Regions from separate parts of the Sphaerimonospora cavernae genome, predicted to be linked through region 1. Evidence: predicted binding sites of a transcription regulator. Region 1 holds the regulator's gene; the other holds the start of a gene.
What was found. Region 1 encodes HspR, which represses chaperone genes until heat shock. Its sites were predicted from a motif close to ANTTGAGTCNNNNNGACTCAANT; they were not measured.
Positions count from the first base shown of each region.

Region 2: lon (endopeptidase La) is a predicted target of HspR. The motif match lies at 4,150-4,172, and genes of this name have one in related genera.

Region 1 covers NZ_JBHMQT010000053.1:41,739-48,829, reverse strand. The annotation lists gene ACFHYQ_RS23390 (hypothetical protein) at 1-5, shown strand, start outside; gene dnaK (molecular chaperone DnaK) at 339-2,207, shown strand; gene grpE (nucleotide exchange factor GrpE) at 2,204-2,893, shown strand; gene dnaJ (molecular chaperone DnaJ) at 2,966-4,138, shown strand; gene ACFHYQ_RS23370 (heat shock protein transcriptional repressor HspR) at 4,143-4,490, shown strand; gene clpB (ATP-dependent chaperone ClpB) at 4,517-7,091, shown strand, end outside.
Region 2 covers NZ_JBHMQT010000057.1:102,640-109,730, reverse strand. The annotation lists gene ACFHYQ_RS25390 (LLM class flavin-dependent oxidoreductase) at 1-1,023, opposite strand, end outside; gene ACFHYQ_RS25385 (HAD-IIA family hydrolase) at 1,117-1,896, shown strand; gene arfB (alternative ribosome rescue aminoacyl-tRNA hydrolase ArfB) at 1,913-2,335, opposite strand; gene ACFHYQ_RS25375 (hypothetical protein) at 2,513-3,397, shown strand; gene ACFHYQ_RS25370 (HAD family hydrolase) at 3,408-4,010, shown strand; gene lon (endopeptidase La) at 4,186-6,546, shown strand; gene ACFHYQ_RS25360 (Fic family protein) at 6,632-7,091, shown strand, end outside.

The DNA.
Region 1 (7,091 bases):
CGTGATCTTGTAATTACTCGCAGAGATGGTCACTGACCTGCACAAACCCCACCCGAGATCTTGCACTTGCTTGCACAGAAGGCTGATGACCTGCGCCATCCCTCTTCGTGATCTTGCAGAAAATCACATGAAACCCCCTGGACCAGGGGCTTCACCATTCGCGATCTCGCACCTGCGAGGTCGCGAATGTCGTTTTTCACGGCGGCATCGGGCCGGGGGGCGGAATGAGGTCGCGCGACTCGAGGTTGAGTCCAGTAGGCTCAAGTCGTTTGACAAAGACTCGTTGGCAACACAAGATTGAGCCCGACCGACTCAACTTTGATTACAAGGACGTACTCATGGCACGTGCGGTAGGTATCGACCTGGGGACGACCAACTCCGTCGTCTCGATCCTCGAGGGCGGCGAGCCCACGGTCATCGCGAACGCGCAGGGCTCGCGGACCACACCGTCCGTAGTCGCGTTCGCAAAGAACGGTGAGGTCCTGGTCGGCGAGGTCGCCAAGCGGCAGGCGGTGACCAACGTGGACCGGACGATCCGCTCGGTCAAGCGCGAGATGGGCACCAACTGGTCCGTCGAGATCGACGGCAAGAAATTCACACCTCAGCAGATCAGCGCGTTCGTCCTGCAGAAGCTCAAGCAGGACGCGGAGGCCTATCTGGGCGAGAAGATCACCGACGCGGTGATCACCGTTCCGGCGTACTTCAATGACGCCCAGCGGCAGGCCACCAAGGAAGGCGGCCAGATCGCGGGCCTGAACGTGCTCCGGATCATCAACGAGCCCACCTCCGCCGCCCTGGCGTACGGCCTCGACAAGGAGCAGGACCAGACAATCCTCGTCTTCGACCTCGGCGGCGGCACCTTCGACGTGTCGCTGCTCGACGTCGGCCAGGAGGACGGCCACGGCTTCGTCGAGGTGAAGGCCACCAGCGGCGACAACCACCTGGGCGGCGACGACTGGGACCAGCGCGTCGTCGACGAGCTGGTGACCCGCTTCAAGAACGCGCACGGCGTGGACCTGTCCAAGGACAAGATGGCCCTCCAGCGCCTGCGTGAGGCGGCGGAGAAGGCCAAGATCGAGCTGTCCGCGCAGACCGAGACCACGATCAACCTGCCCTACATCACCGCCTCCGCCGAGGGCCCGCTACACCTCGAGGAGAAGCTGACCCGAGCCGAGTTCCAGCGGATCACCGCCGACCTGATCGAGCGCTGCAAGGGCCCGTTCAACCAGGTGATCAAGGACGCCGGCGTCAAGGTCTCCGACATCGCCCACGTGGTGCTGGTCGGCGGCTCGACCCGCATGCCGGCCGTGACCGAGTTGGTGAAGGAGCTGACCGGCGGCAAGGAGCCCAACAAGGGCGTCAACCCGGACGAGGTCGTCGCCATCGGCGCCGCGCTCCAGGCCGGCGTGCTCAAGGGCGAGGTCAAGGACGTCCTGCTGCTCGACGTCACCCCGCTCAGCCTCGGCATCGAGACCAAGGGCGGCATCTTCACGAAGATCATTGAGCGTAACACCACGATCCCGACCAAGCGGTCGGAGGTCTTCACCACGGCGGAGGACAACCAGCCGTCGGTGCAGATCCAGGTGTACCAGGGCGAGCGTGAAATCGCCTCGTACAACAAGAAGCTGGCGACCTTCGAGCTGACCGGCATCGCGCCGGCACCCCGTGGCATCCCGCAGATCGAGGTCACCTTCGACATCGACGCGAACGGCATCGTCAACGTCTCCGCGAAGGACCTCGGCACCGGCAAGGAGCAGTCGATGACCATCACCGGCGGCTCGGCGCTGCCGAAGGATGACATCGACCGCATGATGCGCGAGGCGGAGTCCTACGCCGAGGAGGACAAGCAGCGCCGCGAGGATGCCGAGGTCCGCAACAACGCCGACGCGCTGGCCTACCAGACGGAGAAGTTCCTCCGGGAGAACGACGACAAGATCCCGTCCGACGTGAAGACCGAGGTCAACGACTCGCTCGCCGAGCTCAAGAAGGCGCTGGAGGGCACCGACACGGCCGCCATCCGCACCTCGGCCGAGAAGCTCGCGACCGTCAGCCAGAAGATGGGCTCGGCCATCTACGCCCAGTCCCAGGCCGCGAGCAGCGGCGACGGGGCGCCGGCGGCCGACGCTCAGCAGGGCAGGGCCGATGAGGACGTGGTCGAGGCGGAGATCGTCGATGACGAGCCGAAGCAGGAGGGCGGCAGCAAGTGACCCCGCGTGAGAACGGTTCCGAGGAGGGGCCGGTGATCCGCGACAATCGCAAGATCGACCCGGAGACGGGGAAGGTCCGCGAGTCCGCCGACACGCCCGCTGAGAACACGCCCACTGAGAACAGGGCCGCCGGGCAGGAGCCCGGTGAGGAAACGCGGGCCACGGCCCAGGCGGACGCCCAGATGTCGGGTCTCCTCGCCGAGCGCACGGCCGATCTGCAGCGCCTGCAGGCGGAGTACAGCAACTACCGCAAGCGGGTCGAACGGGATCGGGTCGCCGTCAGAGAGCAGGCCACCGCGAGCGTGCTCGCCGAACTCCTGCCGGTGCTCGACGACATCGGCCGGGCTCGCGACCACGGCGAGCTCACCGGAGGTTTCGCCAAGGTGAGCGAGTCGCTGGAGGCGATACTCGGCAAGCTGGGGCTGAGCCCGTACGGCACGAAGGGCGACCCGTTCGACCCGGAGGTGCACGAGGCGCTGATGCACAGCTACTCGTCGGAGGTGACCGAGCCGACGTGCGTCGAGGTCCTCCAGCTCGGATACCGGGCCGGTGACCGCATCCTGCGCCCGGCCCGTGTGGCCGTCGCGGAACCCCCTGAAGGCGAAGCTCCCGGCGGCGCAGCGGAGGCGGCCGGATCGACCGAATCAGCGGAACCCGGCGCGTCCGGCGCTCCGGACGAGAACTGAACACGATGACTCTCCCCCGATCGGCGAAGATCGGGGGAGACAGTCGAGAAACCCGTGCGAAGGATGCGATAGATGAGCACCAAGGACTACTTGGAGAAGGACTACTACGCCGTCCTTGGTGTGCCCAAGAACGCGACGCCTGAGGACATCAAGAAGGCGTACCGGAAGCTCGCCAGGCAGTACCATCCCGACGCCAACCCCGGGAACAAGGAGGCCGAGGAGAAGTTCAAGGGGGTCTCCGAGGCCTACGACGTGCTCTCGGACGCCAAGCGACGCAAGGAGTACGACGAGGCCCGCACGCTGTTCGGTTCGGGCGCCGGTGGCTTCGCCGGAACGGGAGGTCACCGGGGCGGGGGCTTCAACTTCGATCTCGGGGACCTGTTCTCCGGCGGGACCGGCGGTAGCGGCGACCGGATCGGCGACCTGTTCGGTGGGCTTTTCAACCGGGGCGGCGGTGCGCGTACGACCACCACAAGCAGGCCCAGGCGCGGCCAGGACATCGAGTCGGAGGTCACGCTCGCGTTCGGCGAGGCCGTCGACGGAACCACGGTGTCCCTCCGGTTGACCACTGCGGCGGCCTGCCCCGCGTGCTCCGGAACCGGGGCCAAGGCCGGCACCACGCCAAGGGTCTGCCCGACGTGTGAGGGCACCGGGGCCGCCAGCCGCAACCTCGGCAACTTCGCCTTCTCCGAACCCTGCCGCGACTGCCGCGGCCGGGGCCTCCTGGTCGACGATCCCTGTCCTGTTTGCGAAGGCAGCGGTCGCGGCAAGAGCACCCGCACCATTCAGGCCCGCATTCCGGCGGGCGTGGGCGACGGCCAGCGCATCCGGGTCAAGGGCAAGGGCGCGCCGGGGGAGAACGGTGGTCCGGCCGGCGACCTGTACGTGCTGGTCCACGTGAAACCGCACCGGGTGTTCGGCCGCAGCGGCGAGAACCTGACGGTGAACGTCCCGGTCACGTTCCCGGAGGCCGCGCTGGGCGCCGAGATCAAGGTGCCGACGCTCAAGGGTATGCCGGTCACCCTGCGCATCCCCGAGGGCACTCCCAACGGACGGACCTTCCGGGTGCGGGGCCGAGGCACCGCACGCAAGGACGGGACCAAGGGCGACCTGCTGGTCACCGTCCAGGTCGCCGTGCCGCAGCACCTCGACGACAAGGCCCGCTCGGCGCTGGAGGAGTTCCGGGACGCGACTGAGGGCGCCGATCTCCGCGAAGAGTTGATCAAGCAGGCCAGAAGCGAGTGAGCCGATGGATGCGAAGTTCTTCGATCTGTCCGACGACACCCCCGTCTATGTCATCTCGGTAGCCGCCCAGCTCTCCGGGCTGCATCCGCAGACCCTCCGCCAGTACGACCGGCTCGGCCTCGTCAGCCCCGACCGTACGGCGGGCCGCGGCCGGCTCTACTCCACCCGGGACATCCTGCTGCTCCGCGAGGTCCAGAGGCTGTCCCAGGAGCACGGCATAAACCTCGCCGGCATCAAGCGAATCCTCGAGCTCGAGACTGAGAACATGCGGCTGCGTGAGGAGGTCACCCGACTCAGGGGCGAGGTCACCATGATGCGCGCCATCGTGCGCTACGAACTACCACCGGCCTGACGTCCGCGAATCGAGGGGATCGCAACATGGATTACAAGCTGACGCAGAAGAGCCAGGAGGCCCTGTCCGGGGCCGTCCGGCGCGCCGCGGCGGACGGCAACCCGGAGGTGGCGCCCGCTCATCTGCTCGCGACCCTGCTGACCCAGACCGGCGGCGTCGCCGTACCGCTACTGGACGCGGTCGGCGCCGACTGGAAGCGGCTGCGGACGCGGGTGGAGGAAATGCTCGGCAGGTTGCCGAAGGCCCAGGGCGCCACGGTGAGCGCCCCGTCGAGCTCGCGCCAACTCCTCACGGCATTGAACACCGCCGCCCAGCGTGCCAGGCAGCTCGAGGACGAGTACGTCTCGACCGAGCACCTGCTGGTCGGGCTCGCGACCGACGGCGGCCAGGTAGCGGAGTTGCTCAGGGCCGAGGGGGCCGGCCCGGACGCACTGCTCGAGGCGTTCGAGAAGGTACGCGGCCATGCCAGGGTGACCAGTGAGACTCCGGAGGACACCTACCAGGCCCTGGAGAAGTACGGCGTCGACCTCACGGAACGGGCGAGGTCGGGCAAGCTCGACCCGGTGATCGGCCGGGACAGCGAGATCCGCCGCGTCGTCCAGGTGCTGTCACGCCGCACCAAGAACAACCCCGTGCTGATCGGCGAGCCGGGCGTCGGCAAGACCGCCGTGGTCGAGGGCCTGGCCCAGCGGATCGTGGCCGGCGACGTGCCGGAGAGCCTCAGGAACAAGCGACTGGTCGCTCTCGACCTCGGCGCGATGGTCGCCGGCGCGAAGTACCGCGGCGAGTTCGAGGAGCGCCTCAAGGCGGTGCTCAACGAGATCAAGAAGAGTGACGGCCAGATCGTCACGTTCATCGACGAGTTGCACACGGTGGTGGGTGCCGGCGCGGCCGAGGGTGCGATGGACGCGGGCAACATGCTGAAGCCCATGCTGGCCCGCGGTGAGCTGCGCATGATCGGCGCGACCACGCTCGACGAGTACCGCGAGCGCATCGAGAAGGACCCGGCGCTGGAGCGGCGGTTCCAGCAGGTCTACGTCGGCGAGCCGACGGTCGAGGACACGATCGCGATCCTGCGCGGTCTCAAGGGGCGCTACGAGGCGCACCACCAGGTGCAGATCTCCGACAGCGCGCTGGTGGCCGCCGCTACGCTGTCCGACCGGTACGTCACCGCACGGTTCCTCCCGGACAAGGCGATCGACCTGGTCGACGAGTCGATGTCACGACTGCGCATGGAGATCGACTCGCGACCCGTGGAGATCGACCAGCTCCAGCGAAGCGTCGACCGCCTCAAGATGGAGGAGCTCGCGCTCACCAAGGAGACCGACGAAGCGAGCCGTCAGCGCCTGGAGAAGCTCCGCGAGGAGCTGGCCAACCAGCAGGAGGAGCTGAACGGCCTGGTGCACCGCTGGGAGCGGGAGAAGGCCGGGCTCAACAAGGTCGGCGAGTTGAAGAAGCAGCTCGACGAGGCACGCGGCGCGGCCGAGCGGGCGCAGCGCGACGGCGACTTCGAGGCTGCCTCCCGACTGATGTACGGCGAGGTGCCACGGCTGGAGAAGGAACTCGCGGAGGCCACCGAACTCGCGGAGAATAGGGGGGCGGCGGAGGCCGAGCCCGAACCCATGGTCAAGGAGGAGGTCGGCCCCGACGACATCGCGGAAGTGATCTCGTCGTGGACCGGGATCCCCGCCGGCCGCCTACTGGAGGGCGAGACCGCCAAGCTGCTCCGGATGGAGGATGAGCTGGGCAGACGCCTGATCGGCCAGCAGCAGGCCGTTCAGGCCGTCTCCAACGCGGTGCGTCGGGCCCGGGCCGGCATCGCCGACCCCGACCGCCCGACCGGCTCGTTCCTCTTCCTCGGCCCGACCGGCGTCGGCAAGACCGAGCTGGCCAAGGCGCTCGCGGAGTTCCTGTTCGACGACGAGCGGGCGATGACCCGGATCGACATGAGCGAGTACGGCGAGAAGCACAGCGTCGCGCGGCTCGTCGGGGCGCCACCCGGATATGTCGGTTATGAGGAGGGTGGCCAGCTCACCGAGGCCGTCCGCCGCAGGCCGTACACCGTAGTGCTCCTCGATGAGATCGAGAAGGCACACCCGGAGGTCTTCGACATCCTCCTGCAGGTGCTCGACGACGGCCGGCTAACCGACGGCCAGGGCCGTACGGTCGACTTCCGCAACGCGATCCTGATCCTCACCTCCAACATCGGCTCGCAGTTCCTCGTCGATCCAAAGCTGGAGACCGAAGCCAGGCGCGAGGCCGTGATGGCCGCGGTCCGCGGGGCGTTCAAACCGGAGTTCCTCAACCGGCTCGACGATGTCATCCTGTTCGACACGCTTGGCACCGAGGAACTGTCCCAGATCGTGGACCTGCAGGTCTCCCGGCTCGCCGCGAGGCTGGCCGACCGGCGGCTGACGCTGACCGTGACGCCCGCAGCCTGCGACTGGCTGGCGCTGACGGGCTACGACCCGCTGTACGGCGCCCGCCCGCTGCGGCGGCTGATCCAGTCCGCGATCGGGGACAAGCTCGCCAAGGAGTTGTTGTCGGGAGCGATCCGCGACGGCGACGAGGTAATAGTCGACTCTGATCCGGCAGGTGACA
Region 2 (7,091 bases), on a different contig from region 1:
GGCGATCAGCTCGTAGTTGCGCAGACGCGCGGCCCCGCCGTGCACCTGGGTAGTGATCATGAGTTCGTCCGCGCCGGTGCGCTCACGCAGTTCGTCCAGCCCGGCCCGCACCCGCTCGGCGTCGCCGTACACGACCGTGGACAGCCGTTCGCGGACGAACTCCATCTCCAGCGGACTGTAGGGGTAGGCCTCGGCCTCTTCGGGGGTGGGCACCCGGCCCGGGCGGCCCGTGCGCAGGCGCAGCCACGACAGCGCGCCCGGCATGGCCTGCCGCAGCGCCTCCTGTTCGGTGTCGGCGGCGACGGCCGCCACGCCGATCATCGCGTACGGCTCGGCGAGCACCGCCGAGGGCCGGAAGCAGGACCGGTAGAGCTCGAGGGCGGGCTCGGTGTTGGCGGCGCTGAAGTGATGGGCGAACGCGAACGGCAGGCCGAGCAGCCCGGCCAGGCGGGCGCTGAACCCGCTGGAGCCGAGCAGCCAGATCGGCGGCCGGTCGGCCTCGCGCGGCACAGCCTGGATCTTCGCGTACGGGTGGCCGGGCGGGAAGGATCCGTCGAGGAATCGGGTCAGCTCGTCGAGCTGCTGTGGGAAGTCGTCGGGGTGCACCTCGGCCGAGCGGCGCAGCGCGTTCGCCGTGGCCATGTCGGTGCCGGGGGCACGGCCCAGACCGAGGTCGATGCGGCCCGGATGAAGCGCGTGCAGCGTGCCGAACTGCTCGGCGATCACCAGCGGGGCGTGGTTGGGCTGCATCACCCCGCCGGAACCGATCCGGATCGTGCGGGTGGCGGCGGCCAGATGCGCGATGAGCACCGCCGGCGAGGAGCTCGCCACCCCCGGCATCCCGTGGTGCTCGGCCACCCAGATGCGGTGGTAGCCCCACTCCTCGGCGCGCCGGGCCAGTTCGGTGGCGACGCCCAGCGCCTCGGCCGGGGTGCCGCCCTCGCCGACGGTCGCGAGTTCGAGGATCGACAGCGGCACCGTGGCGGTCCCGCGCGGCACGCCGCGGATGGTGTCAACGCTCATGGTTGCGGCAACCCGGAAGGTCAACTGAAAATTCCAACAGGGGTGTTCTGTCTGATTCGTCTGGGATGGGTGGGAGCTGTCATCCTTGGACCCATGAGCGAGCGAAAGCCGATCGAGTCGTGGCTGTCCGACATGGACGGCGTTCTGGTCCACGAGGGGCACCCGGTCCCGGGGGCGGACGAGTTCATCAAGCGGCTGCGCGAGTCGGGGAAGCGGTTCCTCGTGCTGACCAACAACTCGATCTACACGCCTCGCGACCTGTCCGTACGGCTGCGCGCGGCGGGTCTGGAGGTGCCGCCGGAGGCGATCTGGACATCCGCCCTGGCCACCGCCCAGTTCCTGGCCGACCAGCGGCCGGACGGCTCGGCCTATGTGATCGGCGAAGCGGGGCTCACCACCGCGCTGCACCAATGCGGATATGTGCTGACAGATCTTGATCCCGACTATGTCGTGCTCGGCGAGACCAGGACCTACAGCTTCACCTCGATAACGCGGGCGATCCGACTGATCGAGAACGGCGCGCGGTTCATCGCCACCAACCCCGACCCGATCGGGCCCTCGCACGAGGGATCGCTGCCCGCGTGCGGCGCGGTCGCCGCGATGATCACGAAGGCGACCGGAGTGGAGCCGTACTTCGTGGGCAAGCCGAACCCGATGATGATGCGCAGCGCGCTCAACCGGATCGACGCGCACAGCGAGAGCACCGCGATGATCGGCGACCGAATGGACACCGACGTGGTCTGCGGCATGGAGGCGGGCCTGCACACGTTCCTCGTGCTCACCGGGGTGACGCAGAAGGACCAGATCGACCGCTACCCCTTCCGGCCCTCCCAGGTCGTCGACTCCGTGGCCGACCTCGTCGACCTCGTCTGAAGCCGCATCACGTCGGTCAGTCGGTCGTACGGCGCAGGCGTTTGAGGTCGGAGCGGTGCTTCTTGGCGGCGAGGCGCCGTTCGATCGAGCCCTTGGAGGGTGCGGTCGGACGGCGTTTCCTCGGGGGTGGCGCGATCGCCTCACGTAGCAGGTGTGCCAGCCGTGCTCGCGCGGCCTCGCGGTTGCGCAGTTGCGAGCGGTGCTCGGAGGCCGCCACGGTCATCACGCCGTCGACGAGACGGGAGGCGAGCCGGTCGAGGGCGCGGGCCTTGAGGGCCGGCCCGAGCGCGGTCGTGGCCGCCACGTCGAAGCTCAGCTCGACCCGGCTGTCGGTGGTGTTGACGCCCTGGCCGCCGGGGCCGGAGGATCGCGAGAAGCGCCAGGCGAGTTCGGCCTCGGGAATGACGACCGAGCCGCGGATGTGCAACGGGCCTGGCATGATCCTCTCTCCATTGGGTTGTCAGGTCGACTGGATCGACAGGTAGCCAATTTATCCCCGTGAAGCCGTTTCCGCCCCTCATTTACCGCCTCGATCGGGCTTGAGGTTGTCGCGGTCCACCCGCTGGTGCAGAGTGGCGCGAGATCGGTACGACCCAGGGAAGGCGGCTGCCGCAACATGATCGTCGGAGTCCACGGCATCGGGAAGTACCGCTACTACGAGGAGGCCGGCGGCTCACCGGGGAGCGCGGCCGAGGCCATGCGGCGCAAGTGGAACGGCTACCTGGGCAAGGGGCTCGGCAGGGGAATCGGCCGGGGAAACGGTGAGTACTTCTCCGAGATCGCCTACTACGCCCATCATCTGCGCCCTGCCGCCCTGTCACCGGGCCCGGCACGGTCGTTGAAGCAGCTGGAGTTGAAGCAGATGGGGGCGCCGGCCAGGCTCGTGTTCGCCGACTGGGCGGCACAGCTGGACGGGCGGCTGCGCGGCGCGGCCGCGGCCGGGGAATCGCTGACCGGTGTGGTCCACCGGCTGACCGGGTGGCTGCTGGACTCCCTCGGCCCGCGCGCGGTGCGCTTCGCCGAGAGCTTCTGTCCCGAGGTCGCCGCCTATCTCGGCGGCGGCGACCCGCGGAGCCGCGCCCGCGACGCGGTGGCCGACACGATCCGGCGGCGTGCGCCCCGGGTCGTGATCGCACATTCGCTCGGCAGCGTGGTGACGTATGAGGCGCTGTGGGCGCAGCCGGAGCTGGAGGTCGAGCTGCTGATCACGCTGGGCAGCCCGCTCGGCATGCGGAACGTCGTCTTCGAGCGGCTGCTGCCCGCCCCCTTGAACGGGCGGGGCACCCGGCCGCCCGGTGTCCGCCGTTGGATCAACGTCGCCGACAAGGACGACATCGCGGCCATCCCGTCGGATCTGGGCGGCTGCTTCGAGGGTGTCGAGCGCGACCTGACCTGCAATATCGATGCGCTGGACTTCCATACTGTGCGCAACTACCTCGGCTGCGGAGTGGTCAACGATTATCTGAAGCCGTATGTCCTGCGAAACGAACAGAGGTTATGATCGAACAATCATGAAGATTGTTCTTTTCGACTACGGCAATGTCATCTCCCTGCCCCAGGCCGAGGCGGACGTCGCCCGGCTGACCGCTCTGCTGGACGGGCCTGAGACAGAAGGTGCGCCCGGTTTCGAGGAGCGCTACTGGGCGGCCCGCCTCGACTTCGACCGCGCCACCCTCGATCCCGGGGCGTACTGGTCGTTCGTGTACGCCAGGCCGGTGACCGGAGAAGAACTCGATCGCGTGGTCGCGCTGGACGTGGCGAGCTGGTCGCGCCCCAACGAGGACACCGCGGCGGTGATCGAGGAGCTGGCCGGGCAGGGAGTGCCGATGGCGCTGCTGTCCAACGCGCCGATCTGCGTCGCGGACGGGATCGACCCGCTGCCGTTCCTGGCTCCGATCGGCCCGCGCTTCTACAGCGGCCGGATGGGCATGGTGAAGCCCGACGCGGAGATCTATCTCAAGGTGATCGAGGAGTTGGGAGTGCCGGCCGGGGACGTCGTCTTCGTCGACGACCGCACCGAGAACGTCGCCGCAGCCCGGGCCGTGGGCGTCCACGGCGTCCACTTCCGCGACGGGCAGACCCTCCGCGAGGAGCTCAAACCGCTCCTCGCCTGACCGTCGGCCCACGGGCACGGGGACATCCCCGGTCTCCCGGCGGGACTCGGGACGGGCCTCGGCCATCACCCGTGATTACACGATTACGATCGCTCGCAGCGAACTGGCGCAAAAGATGGAACACGCCGAGGCTCCTGTTAGTTGAGTCGACATAACTCAACTCATGGGAGTGCTCATGACCCAGATCCTTCCCGTTCTCCCGCTGGACGACGCGGTCGTCCTGCCCGGCATGGTGGTTCCGCTCGACCTGTCGGCCGCCGAGGTGCGCGCGGCCGTGGACGCGGCGCGGGCCGGCGGTGAGAGCACGGTGCTCCTCGTGCCCCGTCTGGACGGCCGGTACGGCGCGATCGGGGTGTCGGCGGTGATCGAGCAGGTCGGAAGGTTACCCGGCGGAGAGCCGGCCGCCGTGGTCCGTGCCGTGGACCGGATGCGCGTCGGCACCGGCACCACCGGGCCCGGCGCCGCGCTGTGGGTGGAGGCCGAGGTGCTCGAAGGGGTGGCCTCCAGTCCCAGAGCGGAGGAGCTCGCCAAGGAGTACAAGGCGCTCACCACGACGATCCTGCAGAAGCGCGGCGCGTGGCAGGTCGTCGACGCGGTGAATCAGATCGACGATCCGGCCGTCCTCGCCGACAGTGCCGGCTACGCGCCCTGGCTGTCCACGCCGCAGAAGCAGCTCCTGCTGGAGACCCCCGACCCCGCCGAGCGGCTGGAGCGGCTCGTCGGCTGGGCCCGCGACCACCTGGCCGAGCTGGACGTCGCCGAGACCATCCGCAAGGACGTCCAGGAGGGCATGGAGAAGCAGCAGCGGGAGTTCCTGCTCCGCCAGCAGCTCGCCGCCGTGCGCAAGGAGCTGGCCGAGCTGAACGGAGAGCCCTCCGGAGAGGAGGAGGACTACCGGTCGCGGATCGAGGCCGCCGACCTGCCGGAGAAGGTCAGGGAGGCCGCGATCGAGGAGGTCGGCAGGCTGGAGCGGACCTCCGACCAGGCTCCCGAGAGCGGCTGGATCCGCACCTGGCTCGACACCGTCCTCGACATCCCCTGGAACGTTCGGACGGATGACGAGTACGACATCGCCGGCGCCCGCGCGGTGCTCGACGCCGATCACACCGGCCTCGACGACGTGAAGGACCGGGTCGTGGAGTACCTCGCCGTCCGCAAGCGCCGGGCCGACCGGGGCCTCGGTGTGGTGGGCGGCCGGCGCGGCGGCGCGGTGCTCGCCCTGGCCGGCCCGCCCGGCGTCGGCAAGACCTCGCTCGGCGAGTCGGTCGCCCGAGCCATGGGGCGGAAGTTCGTCCGGGTCGCGCTCGGCGGCGTGCGCGACGAGGCGGAGATCCGCGGCCACCGGCGCACGTACGTCGGCGCGCTGCCCGGCCGCATCGTCCGGGCCGTCCGCGAGGCGGGCTCGATGAACCCGGTCGTGCTGCTCGACGAGATCGACAAGGTCGGGGCCGACTATCGGGGCGATCCGACGGCGGCGCTGCTGGAGGTGCTCGACCCGGCGCAGAACCACACCTTCCGTGACCACTATCTGGAGGTCGAGCTCGACCTCAGCGACGTGCTGTTCCTCGCCACGGCCAACGTGCTGGAGCAGGTGCCCGGCCCGCTGCTGGACCGCATGGAGATCGTCACACTCGACGGTTACACCGAGGACGAGAAGGTGGCCATCGCCCGCGACCACCTGCTGCCGCGCCAGCTGGAGCAGGCCGGGCTCACCGCCGAGGACGTGTCGGTGGAGGACGCCGCGCTGCGCCGCCTGGCGGGGGAGTACACCCGCGAGGCAGGCGTCCGCTCGCTGGAGCGGTCGATCGCCCGGATCCTGCGCAAGGTGACGGCCAAGGCCGCCCTCGGCGAGGCCGAGCCGCCGGTCGAGGTCACCACCGACGACCTGGTCTCCTACCTGGGCCGGCCGCGCCACGTGCCCGAGTCGTCCCTGCCGGAGGCCCGGCAGCGTACGGCGGTGCCGGGCGTGGCGACCGGCCTCGCGGTCACCGGCGCCGGCGGTGACGTCCTGTATGTGGAGGCCTCGCTGGCCGACCCGGAGACCGGAGGGACCGGGGTCACGCTGACCGGTCAGCTCGGCGACGTGATGAAGGAGTCGGCGCGGATCGCCCTGTCCTATCTGCGGTCGCGGGGAGCCGAGTTGGAGCTGCCGGTCGGCTCGCTGAAGGACAGGTCCGTGCACGTCCACGTCCCGGCGGGCGCGGTGCCGAAGGACGGGCCGTCGGCGGGCGTCACGATGACCACGGCCCTCGCCTCGCTGCTGTCGGGCCACCCGGTCCGCGGCGACGTGGCGATGACCGGCGAGGTCTCCCTCACCGGTCGGGTCCTGCCGATCGGCGGGGTCAAGCAGAAGCTGCTGGCCGCGCACCGGGCCGGGATCACCACCGTGCTCATCCCGGCGCGCAACGAGCCCGACCTGGACGACGTGCCCGCCGAGGTGCTGGCCGACCTCACCGTCCACGCGGTGAGCGACGTCAGGGAGGTGCTCAAGATCGCGCTGACCCCGGCGTCGGCGGCCCACCCGGCCGCGGCCTGACCAGCCCTGTCGGCACAAATCGGGACAAGATGAGCAAATAATTCTTTGATTTGACTGAATGATTCGTCTGTGCTGTCATGGCGGCATGCTGTACGGCACACCCGTGCTCGACGGGATCGACGAGAAGGTCCTCGCGGAGATCGAGGAGATGCGCACGGACCTGAAGTACCGGCTGGCCGAGCCCCACCGCTGGGACGGCCAGCTGCGCCGCCAACTGCAGGCGCGGGCGATCCAGGGGTCGAACTCGATCGAGGGCTACCGGGCCAGCGTCGAGGACATCGAGTCGATCATGTCCGGAGAGGAGCCGCTGGACACCTCCGATTCGGTGGCGAAGGAGATCGTCGGCTATCAGCGGGCGCTGACGTATGTCAATGTGCTGGCCAAAGCGTGGACGTTCCGGTTCGACGCGGGCCTGCTGCACGGGCTGAACTTCGCGATCATCGGCCATCATGTCGGCAAGACGCCGGGCACCGTACGGCCCGGCGGGATCTACATCCGCAACTCCGCCACCGGTGAGGTCGTCTACGAGGGGCCGGATCATCAGG